2 regions of the Rheinheimera tilapiae genome follow, and region 1 is predicted to be linked to the other one. Evidence: predicted binding sites of a transcription regulator. Region 1 holds the regulator's gene; the other holds the start of a gene.
The links. Region 1 encodes sigma-54, which starts transcription at its own class of promoters, with help from an activator protein. Its sites were predicted from a motif close to TGGCANGNTNCNTGCTT; they were not measured.
Positions count from the first base shown of each region.

Region 2: a site for sigma-54 is predicted at 5,166-5,182, ahead of ACFFJP_RS12235 (THxN family PEP-CTERM protein). Genes of this name have one in related genera too.

Region 1 is NZ_JBHLXP010000003.1:570,878-578,263, forward strand. Features, by position in the region: gene mlaF (phospholipid ABC transporter ATP-binding protein MlaF) at 1-492, opposite strand, end outside; gene ACFFJP_RS13440 (KpsF/GutQ family sugar-phosphate isomerase) at 970-1,938, shown strand; gene kdsC (3-deoxy-manno-octulosonate-8-phosphatase KdsC) at 1,938-2,495, shown strand; gene lptC (LPS export ABC transporter periplasmic protein LptC) at 2,492-3,049, shown strand; gene lptA (lipopolysaccharide transport periplasmic protein LptA) at 3,036-3,524, shown strand; gene lptB (LPS export ABC transporter ATP-binding protein) at 3,526-4,251, shown strand; gene ACFFJP_RS13465 (RNA polymerase factor sigma-54) at 4,301-5,779, shown strand; gene hpf (ribosome hibernation promoting factor) at 5,809-6,096, shown strand; gene ptsN (PTS IIA-like nitrogen regulatory protein PtsN) at 6,123-6,578, shown strand; gene rapZ (RNase adapter RapZ) at 6,575-7,386, shown strand, end outside.
Region 2 is NZ_JBHLXP010000003.1:291,233-298,618, reverse strand. Features, by position in the region: gene parC (DNA topoisomerase IV subunit A) at 1-1,736, shown strand, start outside; gene ACFFJP_RS12250 (1-acylglycerol-3-phosphate O-acyltransferase) at 1,967-2,713, shown strand; gene rraB (ribonuclease E inhibitor RraB) at 2,719-3,087, shown strand; gene ACFFJP_RS12240 (THxN family PEP-CTERM protein) at 3,332-4,126, shown strand; gene ACFFJP_RS12235 (THxN family PEP-CTERM protein) at 4,295-5,104, opposite strand; gene ACFFJP_RS12230 (hypothetical protein) at 5,374-5,583, opposite strand; gene ACFFJP_RS12225 (valine--tRNA ligase) at 5,702-7,386, opposite strand, start outside.

The sequences.
Region 1 (7,386 bases):
CGGGTCGAGCGCAATGGCGCGGGCCAATGCCGCACGACGCGCCATACCACCGGATAATTCGGCCGGCATTAAATCCCGGGCACCGCGTAACCCAACCGCTTCGAGCTTCATCAGCACCATAGTGCGGATAATCGCTTCCGGCAGCCGGGTATGTTCGCGAATAGGAAATGCGACGTTGTCGAACACCGACATCTCGGTAAACAACGCACCACTTTGGAACAACATGCTCATTTTTTTACGGGCCTGATACAGCTCCTGCCGGCTGAGCGTTGGAATATCAGCCCCTTCAAACAGGATTTTGCCGCTATCTGGCTTTAACTGACCGCCGATCAAGCGCAGTAAAGTGGTTTTACCGATGCCGCTTGGGCCCATGATCGCGGTGACTTTGCCACGCTGAAATTGCATGCTCATGTCGTCATAGATGACACGTTCGCCGCGGCGGAAAGTCAAATTCTGAATATCAACCAATGGTTTATCCAAACCAAACTCCATTCGTTTCACGCTATGCACATTCCTGGCCGGAGTGCTGATTCCGGTCCCTGCACTGGCAGGCGGGAAAAAACGGCGCAATATACGGGGACTGTCAGTACTATGCAAGGCAAATGCCTAATTAATCACCGCATTTTAACCGCATTCAGCGCCGGCGTCGCTCTGAAAAATTGTAATCATCAGTTGCAGAAATTCGAACTGTTGACATTTACTTGACCCAACGCCCGCAGAGGCGTTGTTCTGATCACTGATCAGCTGCTGAAATAGCCGTCGCAACACCGAGCGTTGAAGCCTGCAAACGGCCATCGGTTCAGGTTTTTTTGCAATTACCGGACAGAAACTGGAAAATGCTGCGTCATCAACGCCTGCTTTCAGTGTGCAGCTGATTGCATTTGCTTATAATTCGCATTTTGCCGGCGTTAACTGAATATCAGCTTAATAAAGCTGTGGTGTCGGGCACGAAAGGGCTGGAGGATTGGGGTGAGCACGAACTTTTGCGAGACCGCCACGCGAGTGCTGGATATTGAGGCCAAAGCAATCACTGGCCTTAAAACATATATTAATCAAGACTTTAACGATGCCTGCCAATTATTTTTTAATACCCGGGGCAGAGTCATTGTCAGTGGCATGGGCAAGTCGGGCCATATAGGTAATAAAATTGCCGCCACATTGGCTTCAACTGGTACACCTGCCTTTTTTGTTCATCCGGGCGAAGCCAGTCACGGCGACCTCGGGATGATCACACAATCCGATGTGGTGCTGGCATTATCTAATTCCGGTGAAACCGAAGAAATTTTGAAGTTGTTACCGGTGCTAAAACGTCTGGGGATTGCGATTATCGCGATGACCGGTAACCCGGATTCTACGCTGGCAAAGCTGGCTGACATTCATTTATGTGCCCGTGTCGAGCAAGAAGCCTGCCCGCTTGGCTTAGCTCCGACTGCAAGCACCACCGCGGCTCTGGCATTGGGTGACGCTATCGCCGTCGCCTTGCTGGAAGCTCGTGGTTTTTCCGCCGATGATTTTGCCCTGTCTCATCCGGGTGGCAGTCTCGGCCGCCGTTTGTTACTGCGCATCAGTGATGTAATGCACGATGGCAGTCAAATTCCCCTGGTTGACGAGCAGGCAACGATTTCAGCAGCGCTGCTGGAGATTTCCCGAAAAGGTCTGGGCATGACCGGCGTATTAAACGCACAAGGTCAATTGGCCGGCATCTTTACCGATGGTGACCTGCGGCGGATCCTCGACCAGCGCATTGATATTCATCAGACGCTGATTGTCAGCGTGATGACACGTAACTGTGTCACAATCCGGGCAGAAATGCTGGCCGCTGAGGCGCTGAAAATTATGGAGCAAAAGAAAATTAATGCCCTGATGGTAGTCAATGCCGAGAAAGTGCCGGTCGGCGCTTTGAACATGCATGATTTGTTGCGTGCAGGAGTGCTCTGATGACACTGGGTTATCGCGAACTCTATCAGCCCCTAAGTGCCGAAGTAGAAGAAAAAGCACGCCAGATCAAGCTGTTAATTTGTGACGTCGACGGGGTTTTTTCCGATGGCCGCATTTACCTCGGCAATGACGGCGAAGAACTGAAAGCGTTTCATACACGGGATGGTTATGGCGTGAAAGCACTGCGCCAAGCCGGCATTGAAGTCGCTATTATTACTGGCCGGCGTTCATTGATTGTTGAAAAACGCATGCAGGCTTTGACAGTGCAGCATATTTTTCAGGGGCAGGAAGATAAAATGCCGGCATATCAACAACTAAAGCAGCAGCTGAAGCTGGAAGACCAGCAAATCGCTTATATAGGCGATGACTTATCCGATTGGGCCGTGATGCAACATGTGGGTCTGTCTGTCGCCGTTGCCGATGCTCATCCGTTGTTACGCCATCAGGCGGCCATGACAACTAGCCTGCCTGGTGGATTTGGCGCTGTACGTGAACTTTGTGACCTGTTATTACTCTCTCAGCACAAGTTTGGGAATTTCTCAGGAAGCAGCACATGATCAGGCAATTGCTCTGGTTATTTCTGGTACTGACCGGCGCCACAGTGTTATACAGCTGGATTGAAGCGGCTGATGAGCCAAAGCAAAAACCGGTAGAACGTGAATTGGTACCGGATTTTGTCGCCTACCAGCTGACCCGGCGCAGTTTTGACAAAGACGGTAATTTGTCCGGCCAGGTCAAAGCTGCGCAGATGGCGCATTTTGAGCAGCTGGGTCAGATCCAGTTTGAACAACCGGCTTACACGCTGTATGAAGATCGACAACCACGCTGGCAAATTAGCAGTGCTCAGGGTGTGTTTTATCAGGATAACAAAGTGATCCTGGAGCAAAATGTTCAGGTGGATAACCTGCATTCTGACGAAATGTTCAAACAAATTCAGACAGAACAGCTGGAAATGCTGCTCGATACGCAAATGCTGCAAACCGACCATCCGGTACTGGTACTGGGCCAGAGTTTTCAAATCCATGGTCAGGGTTTGCAAGCCGATTTAGCCGCGCAAAAATTGCGCCTGTTCAAGCATCAGGGGACGGTATATCAACATGAAAATCAATAAGCTGGGTTGTTTGTGCCTGCTGTTAATCAGTATGACAGCCGCGACAAAAACAACCGATTTCAGCGAACCTATTGAAGTCAACGCCGACCGCAACGAAGCCAGCCTGAAACAGCAAATGCTGGTCTACTCTGGCAATGTCATCGTCAAGCAAGGCACCTTATTGATTAAAGCTGAAAAGCTGACAGTCGATCGCTCCGCCGGTGAAGGTAAAGAAGTCTTCATCGCTGTCGGGCAACCTGCGGTGTACTCACAGGTGCTGGATGGTGACAAACCGATCCAGGCCAGTGCCGAGGAAATTCGTTATGCGATGGCAACCCGGGTGCTGACACTGACCGGTAAAGCGGAAATTACCCAAAGTGGCAGCCTGGTACGTAGCGCCAAAATTGAATATGACCTGCTGAAACAACAACTCAGTGCCGAAGGTGAAAAAGGCAAAGAGCGGGTCACAACTATCTTTACCTCTGAAGGAAAATAGGGTGAAAAAGCTTGTTGCTGCGCACCTGGCGAAGAGTTACAAAGGCCGCCAGGTAGTCAAAGACGTCAGTCTGGAAGTCGGTGCCGGCCAGATTGTTGGATTATTAGGTCCAAATGGCGCCGGCAAGACCACCACATTTTATATGATTGTTGGCCTGGTGCCGTCTGACAAAGGTCAAATCACTTTGGGCGGTAATGACATCACTTTTGACCCGATCCACGCCCGCGCCCGTCAGGGGATCGGTTATTTACCGCAGGAAAGCTCGATTTTCCGCAAGTTAACGGTGTTTGATAACCTGATGGCTATTTTACAGATCCGTAAAGATCTGAGCGAAGACCAGCGTGAACAAACTGCTGACGAACTGCTGGATGAGTTTAATATCACCCATATCCGTAACAGTCTGGGCATGAGTCTGTCCGGTGGTGAACGGCGTCGGGTAGAAATCGCCCGCGCTTTGGCTGCCAATCCAGCCTTTATTCTGCTGGATGAACCTTTTGCCGGTGTGGATCCAATCTCAGTGCTCGACATCAAAAAAATCATTCAGCACCTGCGTAATCGTGGCATCGGCGTATTAATTACCGACCATAATGTCCGCGAGACCCTTGATGTTTGTGAGATCGCCTATATCGTCAGTCATGGGGAGCTGATCGCCTCTGGTACACCGGCTGAGGTATTAGCCAACCAGCAAGTCAGAGATGTATACCTCGGTGATCAATTCAGGCTATAGTTAGCAAAAAACCAGTCCCCAGCTGGTCGTCAGGAGTGACAAGAAGTACATGAAGCCATCTTTACAACTTCGGCTTGGACAGCAATTAACAATGACGCCTCAGCTGCAGCAAGCTATCAAGCTGCTTCAGCTGTCGACCATTGAATTGCAACAGGAAATCCAGGAAGCACTGGACGCCAACCCGCTGCTCGAAGCCGAAGATGAATTTAGTTTTTCCGAAGCCCCCAGCGGCAATGAATTGCAAAATACTGACCCTGCGCCTGAACACAACAGCGCTGATGAATATGCTGAACCGGAAGTGCCGGATAGCAGCGAGTCAATGACCGAACAGAACATCAAAGAAGATTTGCCACTCGACAGTAACTGGGACGACCTGGTCAGTGCAGCCCCGGTCTCTGGCACAGGTTCACCAGACGAAGATACTGTGTTCCAGGGCGAGACCACCGAAACCCTACAAGATTATCTGCGCTGGCAAATGCAGCTGACACCGTTTAGTGAAACAGACCGCGCCATTGCCGAAATTATTATCGAAGCCATCGACGAAAACGGCCTGCTGACCATCAGCTGTGAAGACGTGCTCGAATCGCTGGGCCTTGATGATATCGAAGCGGACGAAGTGGAAGCCGTGCTGAAACGGATCCAGCTTTTTGACCCGGTTGGTGTGGGTGCCCGCACAATCCAGGAATGTCTACTGATTCAGTTGCGCCAATTTGACCCGCATACGCCTTTCCTGAAAGAAACCTGCGAAATAATTAAGCATCACAGCGAATATTTAGCGAATCGTGATTTCCGTTCTCTGATGCGCGTGTCTAAACTGAAAGAGGATGATCTGCGTGAAGTGATGCGACTCATCCACAGCCTGAATCCCCGCCCTGGCGCGGATGTGATCCGGCAGGAACAGCAGTATACGGTGCCGGACGTGTCGGTGAAGAAGGTCAAAGGCCGCTGGATGGTCGAACTGAATCCCGACGCCTTCCCGAAAATCAGAATTAACGAACAATACGCGGCGATGTCGCGACAAGTACGCAATTCATCAGACAGCCAGTTTATCCGCTCGCATCTGCAGGAAGCCAAATGGTTCCTGAAGAGTCTGGAGAGTCGCAACGAAACGTTATTAAAAGTGGCCAACTGTATTGTTCAGCAACAACAGGCGTTTTTTGAACATGGCGAAGAAGCCATGAAGCCGATGGTGCTGAATGATGTGGCAGAGATGGTCGGCATGCACGAATCAACGATTTCCCGGGTCACTACCCAGAAATATATGCATACCCCGCGCGGAATTTTTGAACTTAAGTTCTTCTTTTCCAGTCATGTCAGTACAGAGAGCGGTGGCGAATGTTCGTCAACCGCAATCCGGGCCTTTATTAAGAAATTGGTGGCGGCGGAAAATCCGGCCAAACCGCTCAGTGATAGCAGAATGGCCGAGATCCTGTCGGAACAGGGGATAAACGTCGCGCGGCGCACCATCGCCAAGTATCGGGAATCTCTTTATATTCCGCCGTCTAATCAACGTAAGAGCTTGCTCTAAGTAAGTGCTCACCTAAGAAGGAAATGTCTATGCAAATTAATCTAACTGGTCGTCATGTAGAAATTACTGCAGCACTGAGAGAATATGTAGACAGCAAATTTGCCAAGCTTGAAAAGCATTTTGAACATATCAACAATGTGCATGTTGTGCTCAATGTCGAAAAGTTAAAACAAATCGCCGAAGCCAAACTGCATTTAAACGGCGGAGAGGTGTTTGCGCAGTGTGAAGATGATAACATGTACGCCGCGATTGACCTGTTGATCGATAAACTGGATCGTCAGGTCATCAAACACAAAGAGAAGATTTCTCGTCACTGAACTCTGGATTTATGAACCTAAGCTCAATGTTATCGGAGGACTGCACAAAAAGTGCGGTCCTTTTTAATAGTAAAAAACGCATCCTTGAATACGTCGCGGAGCTTGCACACCAGCATATGCCGGAATTGTCCGAGTCCACAGTATTCGAAGCGCTGATGGCGCGGGAAAAGCTGGGCTCAACCGGTATTGGCGGCGGCATCGCCATTCCTCATGGCAAACTGAAAGGCGTGACAACCCCTGTGCTGGTGTTTGTTGTCAGTCAGGATGCCATTCAATTCGATGCAATTGACAATCAGGCCGTGGATATATTCTGCGCCATCCTCATTCCGGAAAATCAGTGCCAGACGCATTTGACGACGTTAGCCGGCATCGCCCGACTGCTCAGTCAAAAGGATCTGACGCGAAAAATCCGTCATGCTGGCACGGATCAGGCACTGTATCAGTTGCTGCTCAGCCATGCTGACACAGGCAGCGCCAAATGAAATTACTGGTGGTTAGCGGCAGGTCAGGTTCAGGTAAATCCGTCGCGTTACGGGTGATGGAAGATTTAGGCTACTACTGCGTTGACAATATTCCGGTCAATTTGTTGCCCACCCTCGCCAATGCGGTGATGGGACAATATGAACGTGTCGCCGTCAGTATCGATGTGCGCAACTTACCGCAGGAACCGGAGGAACTCACCGAGATCCTGTCGTATCTACCGCGTAAAGTTGAACTGACCATCCTGTACCTCGATGCCGACCATACCAGCCTCATCAAACGTTTTAGTGAGACCCGCCGGCTACACCCGCTGTCGCATCAGGCGATGTCACTGGACGAAGCCATTCAGCGCGAGCAACAGTTACTGGACCCAATATCCAGTCGCGCCGATCTGTATATCGACACCACAGAACTAAACGTACATCAGCTGACCGAGCAGTTACGCGAGCGGATCCTCGGGCAGAAAACCGGTCGCTTGGTGATGTTATTTGAATCTTTTGGCTTTAAATACGGCATTCCGAAAGACGCAGACTTTGTCTTTGACGCCCGCTTCCTACCCAATCCACATTGGGAACCTGAATTGAAGATCCTGACTGGTCTTGACCAACCAGTGAAAGATTATCTGGAAGCGCAGCCGGTGGTCGCGAAATATACCTGGCAAATTAACAGCTTTATCAGCACCTGGTTGCCACACCTCGAACGCAATAACCGCAGTTACCTGACGATCGCCATCGGTTGTACCGGCGGACAACATCGTTCGGTTTATATTGTTGAGTCTTTGGCAGAAAGCTTCCGGGCTTTACGCGAAGA
Region 2 (7,386 bases), 280 kb from region 1:
TCGCAGTGGGGATGGCGACCGACATTCCGCCACACAATGTGCGTGAAATTACTGAAGCAGCTTGTCATTTATTGGACAACCCTGCAGCGTCAGTGCCGGATTTGCTGCAGTATGTCAAAGGGCCGGATTATCCGACCGATGCCGAAATTATCACGCCGCAGCATGAATTACAGACTATTTATGAAACCGGTCGTGGCAGTGTGCGGATGCGGGCGATTTATACCGTTGAAGATGGTGATATTGTCATTACTGCGTTGCCACATCAGACTTCCGGCGCCAAAGTGCTGGAACAGATCGCCGCGCAGATGAATGCGAAAAAGCTGCCGATGGTGTCAGACTTGCGCGATGAGTCAGACCACGAAAGCCCGACCCGAATCGTTATAGTGCCACGTTCCAACCGCATCGATGTTGAACAGCTGATGCAGCATTTATTCGCCACGACGGATTTAGAAAAATCCTATCGGGTGAATTTGAATATTCTGGGTCTCGATCAACGGCCTCGGGTAAAAAACCTGTTGGAAATTCTCAGCGAATGGCTGGTTTTCCGTCGCGATACGGTGCGTCGCCGCTTGCAATATCGCCTCGATAAAGTGCTGGATCGGCTGCATGTACTGGAAGCCTTGTTAATCGCGTTTCTGAATATTGACGAAGTGATCCGTATTATTCGCGAAAACGATGAGCCCAAACCGGTGCTGATCGAGCGGTTTTTACTGACTGATCGTCAGGCCGAAGCCATTCTGGAACTGAAATTGCGTCATCTGGCGAAACTCGAAGAGTTTAAAATTCGCGCGGAACAGGACGAACTGAACAAAGAGCGTGAATATCTACAGGGCATTTTGGGCAGTGAAAACAAACTGACCAAACTCATCCGCACCGAATTGCTCGCCGATGCGAAAAAATATGGTGATGACCGTCGTAGTCCGATCGTCCAGCGTGAAGAAGCCAAAGCGCTCAGTGAAAAAGAGTTGCTACCGAGTGAAGCGGTCACCGTGATCCTGTCGGAAAAAGGCTGGGTGCGCTGTGCCAAAGGCACCGACGTGGACGGCAATAGTCTGCAATATAAAGCGGGCGATGGCTTTAAATCGGCCGCGAGCGGTCGCAGCAATCAATATGCGGCGTTTATCGATTCCAGCGGCCGCAGTTTTGCCGCCGAAGCACATGATCTGCCATCGGCCCGCGGTCAGGGTGAGCCGCTGACCACGCGGTTTGCTTTAGTGGCTGGTGAGAATTTCGAGCATGTGTTGATGGCCGAGAACCAACTGCAGCTTTTGATCGCCAGCGATGCGGGTTATGGTTTTGTCGCTAGCTTCGAAGATTTGATCAGTCGTAATAAAGCAGGCAAGGCGCTGCTGAGTCTGCCGGCTGGCGCCAAAGTGATGACACCGCAACCGATTAAAGATCCGGCCACTGATCAGGTGGTCGCGATCTCCAATGAAGGCCGGATGTTGGTGTTCCCAGTGTCTGAGCTGCCGAAACTGGCCAAAGGCAAAGGCAATAAGATCCTCAGTATCGCCTCGGCACGTGCCGCCAGTCGCGAAGAGTATTTGAAAATCCTGGCCGTTGTGCCGGCCGACAGTGGTGTCACTCTAGTCGCCGGTAAACGTAAGATGACGATCAAAGCCTCTGATCTGGCACATTATGTTGGTGAACGGGGCCGGCGCGGGAATAAGTTACCCCGTGGGCTCCAGCGCATCGATGAGCTGCTGGTCGGCGAAGTCGGTGATTCCGCACTGTAAGACACAACAGAAACCACCTGCGGGTGGTTTCTGCTTTTTGCAGCAGAACAAAATGCCCGCGATGACAGTTGTTACAGTGACCACTCAGTACACATCTGTGCTCCGGAATTGCTGAAGATGGGGCTAACTTGCAACAAATCTGACGGAATACCGGCAATTCTGTACAGATCAAACCAGCGTACAGTTGTAAACAGTTTATACTGCCGGCCTGATTGAAGTGAGGTTATGCCGTGTTAGCTGTCATTCGAATTTTTTTACTGGCTGTATTTATTGTCGTCACAACGGTGGCGGGTTTGGTGTTATGTCTGGTCCGGCCTTTTCATCGCGAGAACGTTGGGGTAGTGTCGAGCTGGTATGGCAAAGCCAGTAAGATTTTAGGCGTGACTGTGGAGATCCGCCGTGATCCGGCTGTCACGGCAGCGATGCCCTGTGTATTTCTGGCCAATCACCAGAATAATTATGATTTGTTTACCATCAGTGGTGCTTTGGTGCCCGGCACTGTCACCATTGGCAAAAAAAGCCTGAAATGGATCCCGTTTTTTGGCCAGCTATATTGGTTCCTTGGCAATATCCTGATTGATCGTAATAACAAAAGTAAAGCTGTTGGCACTATGCAAGGCGCGGTGGAGCGCATCACCCGCGATCAGCTGTCAGTTTGGGTATTCCCAGAAGGGACGCGCAGTCGGGGTCGCGGCTTGTTACCGTTTAAAACCGGCGCTTTTCATATCGCTCAGCAGGCGCAAGTCGGCATAGTGCCGATTTGTATGAGCAGCACCAGCAACAAGATCCGGTTAAATCGGTGGAATAATGGCCGTATCATTATTGAGTTGCTGCCGCCATTAAGTCCGGCCGAACTGCATGCGCCGGTCAGGGAAATCGCCACTCAGGTGCGCGAGATGATGGCCGCAAAAATTGCTCAGCTTGATAGCGAGTTAAGCAGCGATTACACTGCGCAGACTACAACTGTCACAGGATGATCCAGATGTCTGAAAACTGGCAAGAATTTACCGAAGAAACCGTCAATGCCCTTTTAGAAGACGGCAGTGATCCGGATGCCGAGTACACAGTCGAACACCATTTTTATCATGCCGATTTTGCTCAGCTGGAAAAGCTGGCAGTGGAAGTGTTTAAGCTTGGGTTTGAAGTCACAGACGCAGAAGAAGTGGAGTTTGAAGACGGCGGCAGCGCTTGGGTATTTGACGCGATCCGCGAACAATCACTGAACGCGACAGATATCACCGCAGACGCGATCAAGCTGGAACAACTGGCACAAAAATTCGGTATCGAATATGACGGCTGGGGTACCTACTATGAAGGTGATGAAGAATTTGATGAGGATGACGAAGAATAACTACTTCGTTCTGAACTGACTGCAAAAAGGAGCTATGACCAGCTCCTTTTTTATTGCCGCCACAAATGTCAGGGAAAGTGGTATGACTGTCAGAAAAATTTACGGAAGTCAATTTAGGTACATTATAAATTACTGAATTAGAAAGAACTTTAATGTTGGTCCAGTTAATGCTTACATCTTCACCAGGACACCGAAGCCGTACCCAGATGTCTACAGTATCGAATTCGTTCTCAAGGAGAAGATCATGAAAAGATTAATCAAAACTACAGCACTGGCTTGTGCCTTCTTATTACCGCAGCTCGCTCAAGCAGCATTGGTCACTCAGTGGGAATATGAAGTCGCATCTGAATGGACAGGCGCAACCTTCCAGGCATCTGGAGACGGTACCACAGCAACCAGCAGCTCAGTACTGAGCTGGGGTGCCACCGGCGGCAGTTATAGCAGCAGCCCGAAAAACCGCAGTGCGCTGGTGATTAGTAACAGCCCACAGAGTGGTACTGATTTAGTTACGAATAGTATGATGCCGGTACTGACTAACGTCATTACGCACTTCAATAACATTCTGGCCGGTGGTACCAAAAGCCTTGAAACTGCGCTGTTAAAAACCACGTTAAAACTGAAACCTTTCCTGCCAACGCCAGATTCAGCGTTGCCTACTAAAACATTGAATTTCACCATCCGGTTCATTGAAACACCAAACGATGGCAGCTGCGGTTTTGACAGCGCGTCAAACTGTGACGACATCTTTGTGATCGAAGTCGGTGATTTGGTCACTAGCTTCAACTACAACGGCGCTAAATACACCACAGCGGTGGTTGAAACTACTTCAAGTCTGACAGGTTTGAGCCCAGCTGCTTGTGCGCAAGCAGGTGCTGGTGCGGGTTGCCTTGGCTTCAAAACTATTGAACAAGCTGCGACTGCTGCAATGTTTGGTCTGTTGATCAACGGCGTGGAAGTGTCAGCACCAGCCGGAACTGGTGTATTGGGTCTGGGCTTGTTATCTCTGTTCATGTACGGTCGTCGTCGCTCAGCGAAATAACTGAACACGTCGTATAAAAGCCTGCATTTGCAGGCTTTTTTGTTTTTTGGAACCTTGCATCGGCTGGAAATTTATTCCGCTTGCCGGATACTGGCTGAAATTAGAACTTCATAAAATCAACGCGCCAAAAAAAAGGCTCCGCAGAGCCTTTGTTTCGCCAGATGCTTATCAGGCTTTTTTACGCAGACGCGAAGACAAGCTCAAACCCAATACTGAAAACGCCAATAAACCCAGTGTCGCAGGTGCTGGTACTGAGATTTTCTCGCTTTCAATGGTGAAGCCAAACTGAGCCGTGGTGTTTTGACCTTCAACAGTCTGGAAGCCAACACAATTAGGCGCTGAATTGGCAATAGCACAAGCTGCTGCTGACAAACCGCCCAGAGTTTGTGTGGTTTCCACCAGTTTTACTGTGTATTTGTAACCGTCGTAAACGAACTTAGTAACCAGGCTGGCCGGGTTGTCGATGACAAAAATATCATCACAGGCACCAGTGCTGGCAAAACCACAGTTCGCGGCCGAGTTTGTATTGCTAGTTTCTTTAAAACGGATATCAAAGTTCAGCACTTTAGGCGGGAACACAGGCCCAATCACCGGCGCCCATGGCTGTAACTGCAGTGAGGTGGTTAACACCGCGCTGGTTAACGTTGAGTAGCCATTCAGGACGTTGTTGTAGTGAGTAATTGAATTGGTTAACGACGCATTGACTGCGTTGGTATTTACGGTTGCCGGGGCAGCCATACCAGCGATCTCGAGCGCACTGCGGTTTTTCGCGCCAGCACCTTTGTAAGATCCACCAGTAGCACCCCAACTGATCACGTCGTTTGTGACTGAAGTTGTGCCATTACCAGAAGCAGAGAACACAACAGGTTGTGACCAGTTAGAAGTTGCCAGATATTGCCATTGGGTGACCAGGCTTGCAGATGCCGTCATTGGCACTGCAGCGACTGCCAGTACTGAGGCAGCGATTAAATTACGCATAAGACTCTCCATGTGATTTGTATTGTGACCTTCAGACGAAACTACATGTCCGCGCTTACATTGGCAAAAAGCGAGCCAAAATTTATCTAATTGATAAATATGAATAATTCAGAGTTGTTGATATATGGTGTGTATAAAATATGGACATTTGTTAAGTGTTGTAATTCAACATGAGGGAATGAAAATAACGTGGGTGCAAGTGAAGCTGGATGGAATAAATTCTTAGCAATGTCGTGTTGTTCTGGTGCGGTAGTCAACCTGCGCTTAACTCAGCGCGACAATTGCTGCAACGCGTTTGTAGCGAGATAGGATGAGGCCTCGTCAATGGGTGAGTGGAGCGTTGTTGAATGGCTTTCAATTGCGGCCTGAAGCTGTGGCTCTATGTTTTCCGTTACCGCTGATGCACTTTGATGCTGCATTGACAGTTGCTGCCGGAAAAATGCGTTTCGACGCAATAGCAATTTTTTATAAGGTAACATGGCCAACTCCACTCAATTTGAGTTTCTCAGCCTAGTTGTAGTTGATGGCAGATTTATGACAGTCACCTGATAAAAAAGGCGACCCGCAGGTCGCCTTAGTCATTTAGCAGATACCCAGTTACAGCGCAGCGATTTGTGCCTGCTGCACCAGTAGTTTGGCCACTGCGGCTTCGGCGTCGGCCAGTTTCTCACGTTCTTTCGCCAGTACCGCTTCCGGTGCTTTGGCAACAAAACCTTCGTTGGCCAGTTTGCCGGCTACACGGCTGACTTCCTGCTGCATTTTCTCCAGTTGCTTGGCAATACGCGACAGCTCTGCGTCTTTGTCGATAAGACCTGCCATCGGGATCAACAGGTCCATCGCACCTAACAGCTGCGTAGCGCTCGCAGGCGCTGTATCTGCATCAGTTAATACCGTGATGCTGTCTAGTTTGGCTAAGTTCAGCAGCAGGGCGCGGTTTTGCTCCAAACGACGGCTGTCTTCTGCCGACAGATTGCGTAGCAACACTGGCAGTGGCTTGGTTGGTGCAATATCCATTTCACCGCGAATGTTACGAATGGCCAGAATAAAGCCTTTGACCCACTCGATATCGGCTTGTGCAGCAGTGTTAATCAACGCGCTGTCCGCTTCTGGATAGGCTTGGTTCATAATGCTGATGCCGGCGCTGAAATCTTTTTTCGCCAGCGGCGCTACGCGCTGCCAAATCTCTTCGGTGATAAATGGCATGATCGGGTGCATCAGACGCAGTAGTGATTCCAGCACTGTCACCAGTGTCTGGCGGGTGCCACGTTGCTGCGCTTCAGTGCCCTTGAACAGCACAGGTTTCGTCAGCTCCAGATACCAGTCACAGAACTGGTTCCAGGTAAATTCGTACAGCGTATTGGCCGCCATATCAAAACGGTAGCTGTCGAGGTACTGGCGGAACTGCGTCACTGTTTCCTGGTACTGACTCAGGATCCAATGATCAGCCAGCGACAGTTCGATGTCGCCGCCGCAGAGGCCGGTGTCTTTGTCTTCCGTCATCATCGTCACGTAACGGCTGGCGTTCCACAGCTTGTTGACGAAGTTGCGGTAACCTTCAAGGCGCTTCATATCCCAGTTGATGTCGCGGCCGGTTGACGCCAGCGCGGCTAAGGTGAAGCGCAAGGCGTCAGTGCCGGTGGCTTCAATACCTTCCGGGAATTGTTTTTTGGTCTGATTGCCGATTTTTTCTGCCAGCTGTGGCTGCATCATGTTGCTGGTGCGTTTTTCCAGCAGGTCTTCGAGGCTGATGCCGTCAATCATATCCAGCGGATCGATGACGTTGCCCTTAGATTTCGACATTTTGTCGCCGTTTTCGTCGCGGATAAGACCGGTCACATACACAGTCTTAAACGGCACCTGCGGCTTACCGTTTTCGTCTTTGATGAAATGCATCGTCATCATAATCATCCGGGCCACCCAGAAGAAAATGATGTCAAAACCCGTTACCAGCACGTCGGTCGGATGGAAGGTTTTTAAATCTTCAGTGTTGTCTGGCCAGCCCAGCGTAGAGAAAGTCCACAGTGCAGACGAGAACCAGGTATCTAACACGTCGTTGTCCTGACGCAGCGATACGCTGTTATCTAAACCATGTTTGGCGCGTACTTCGGCTTCATTGCGGCCAACATAAACTTTGCCATCGGCAGCGTACCAGGCTGGAATACGGTGGCCCCACCACAGTTGACGGGAAATACACCAGTCCTGAATGTCACGCATCCAGCTGTAGTACATGTTTTCGTATTGTTTTGGCACGAACTGAATGTCGCCGTTTTCCACCGCTTCAA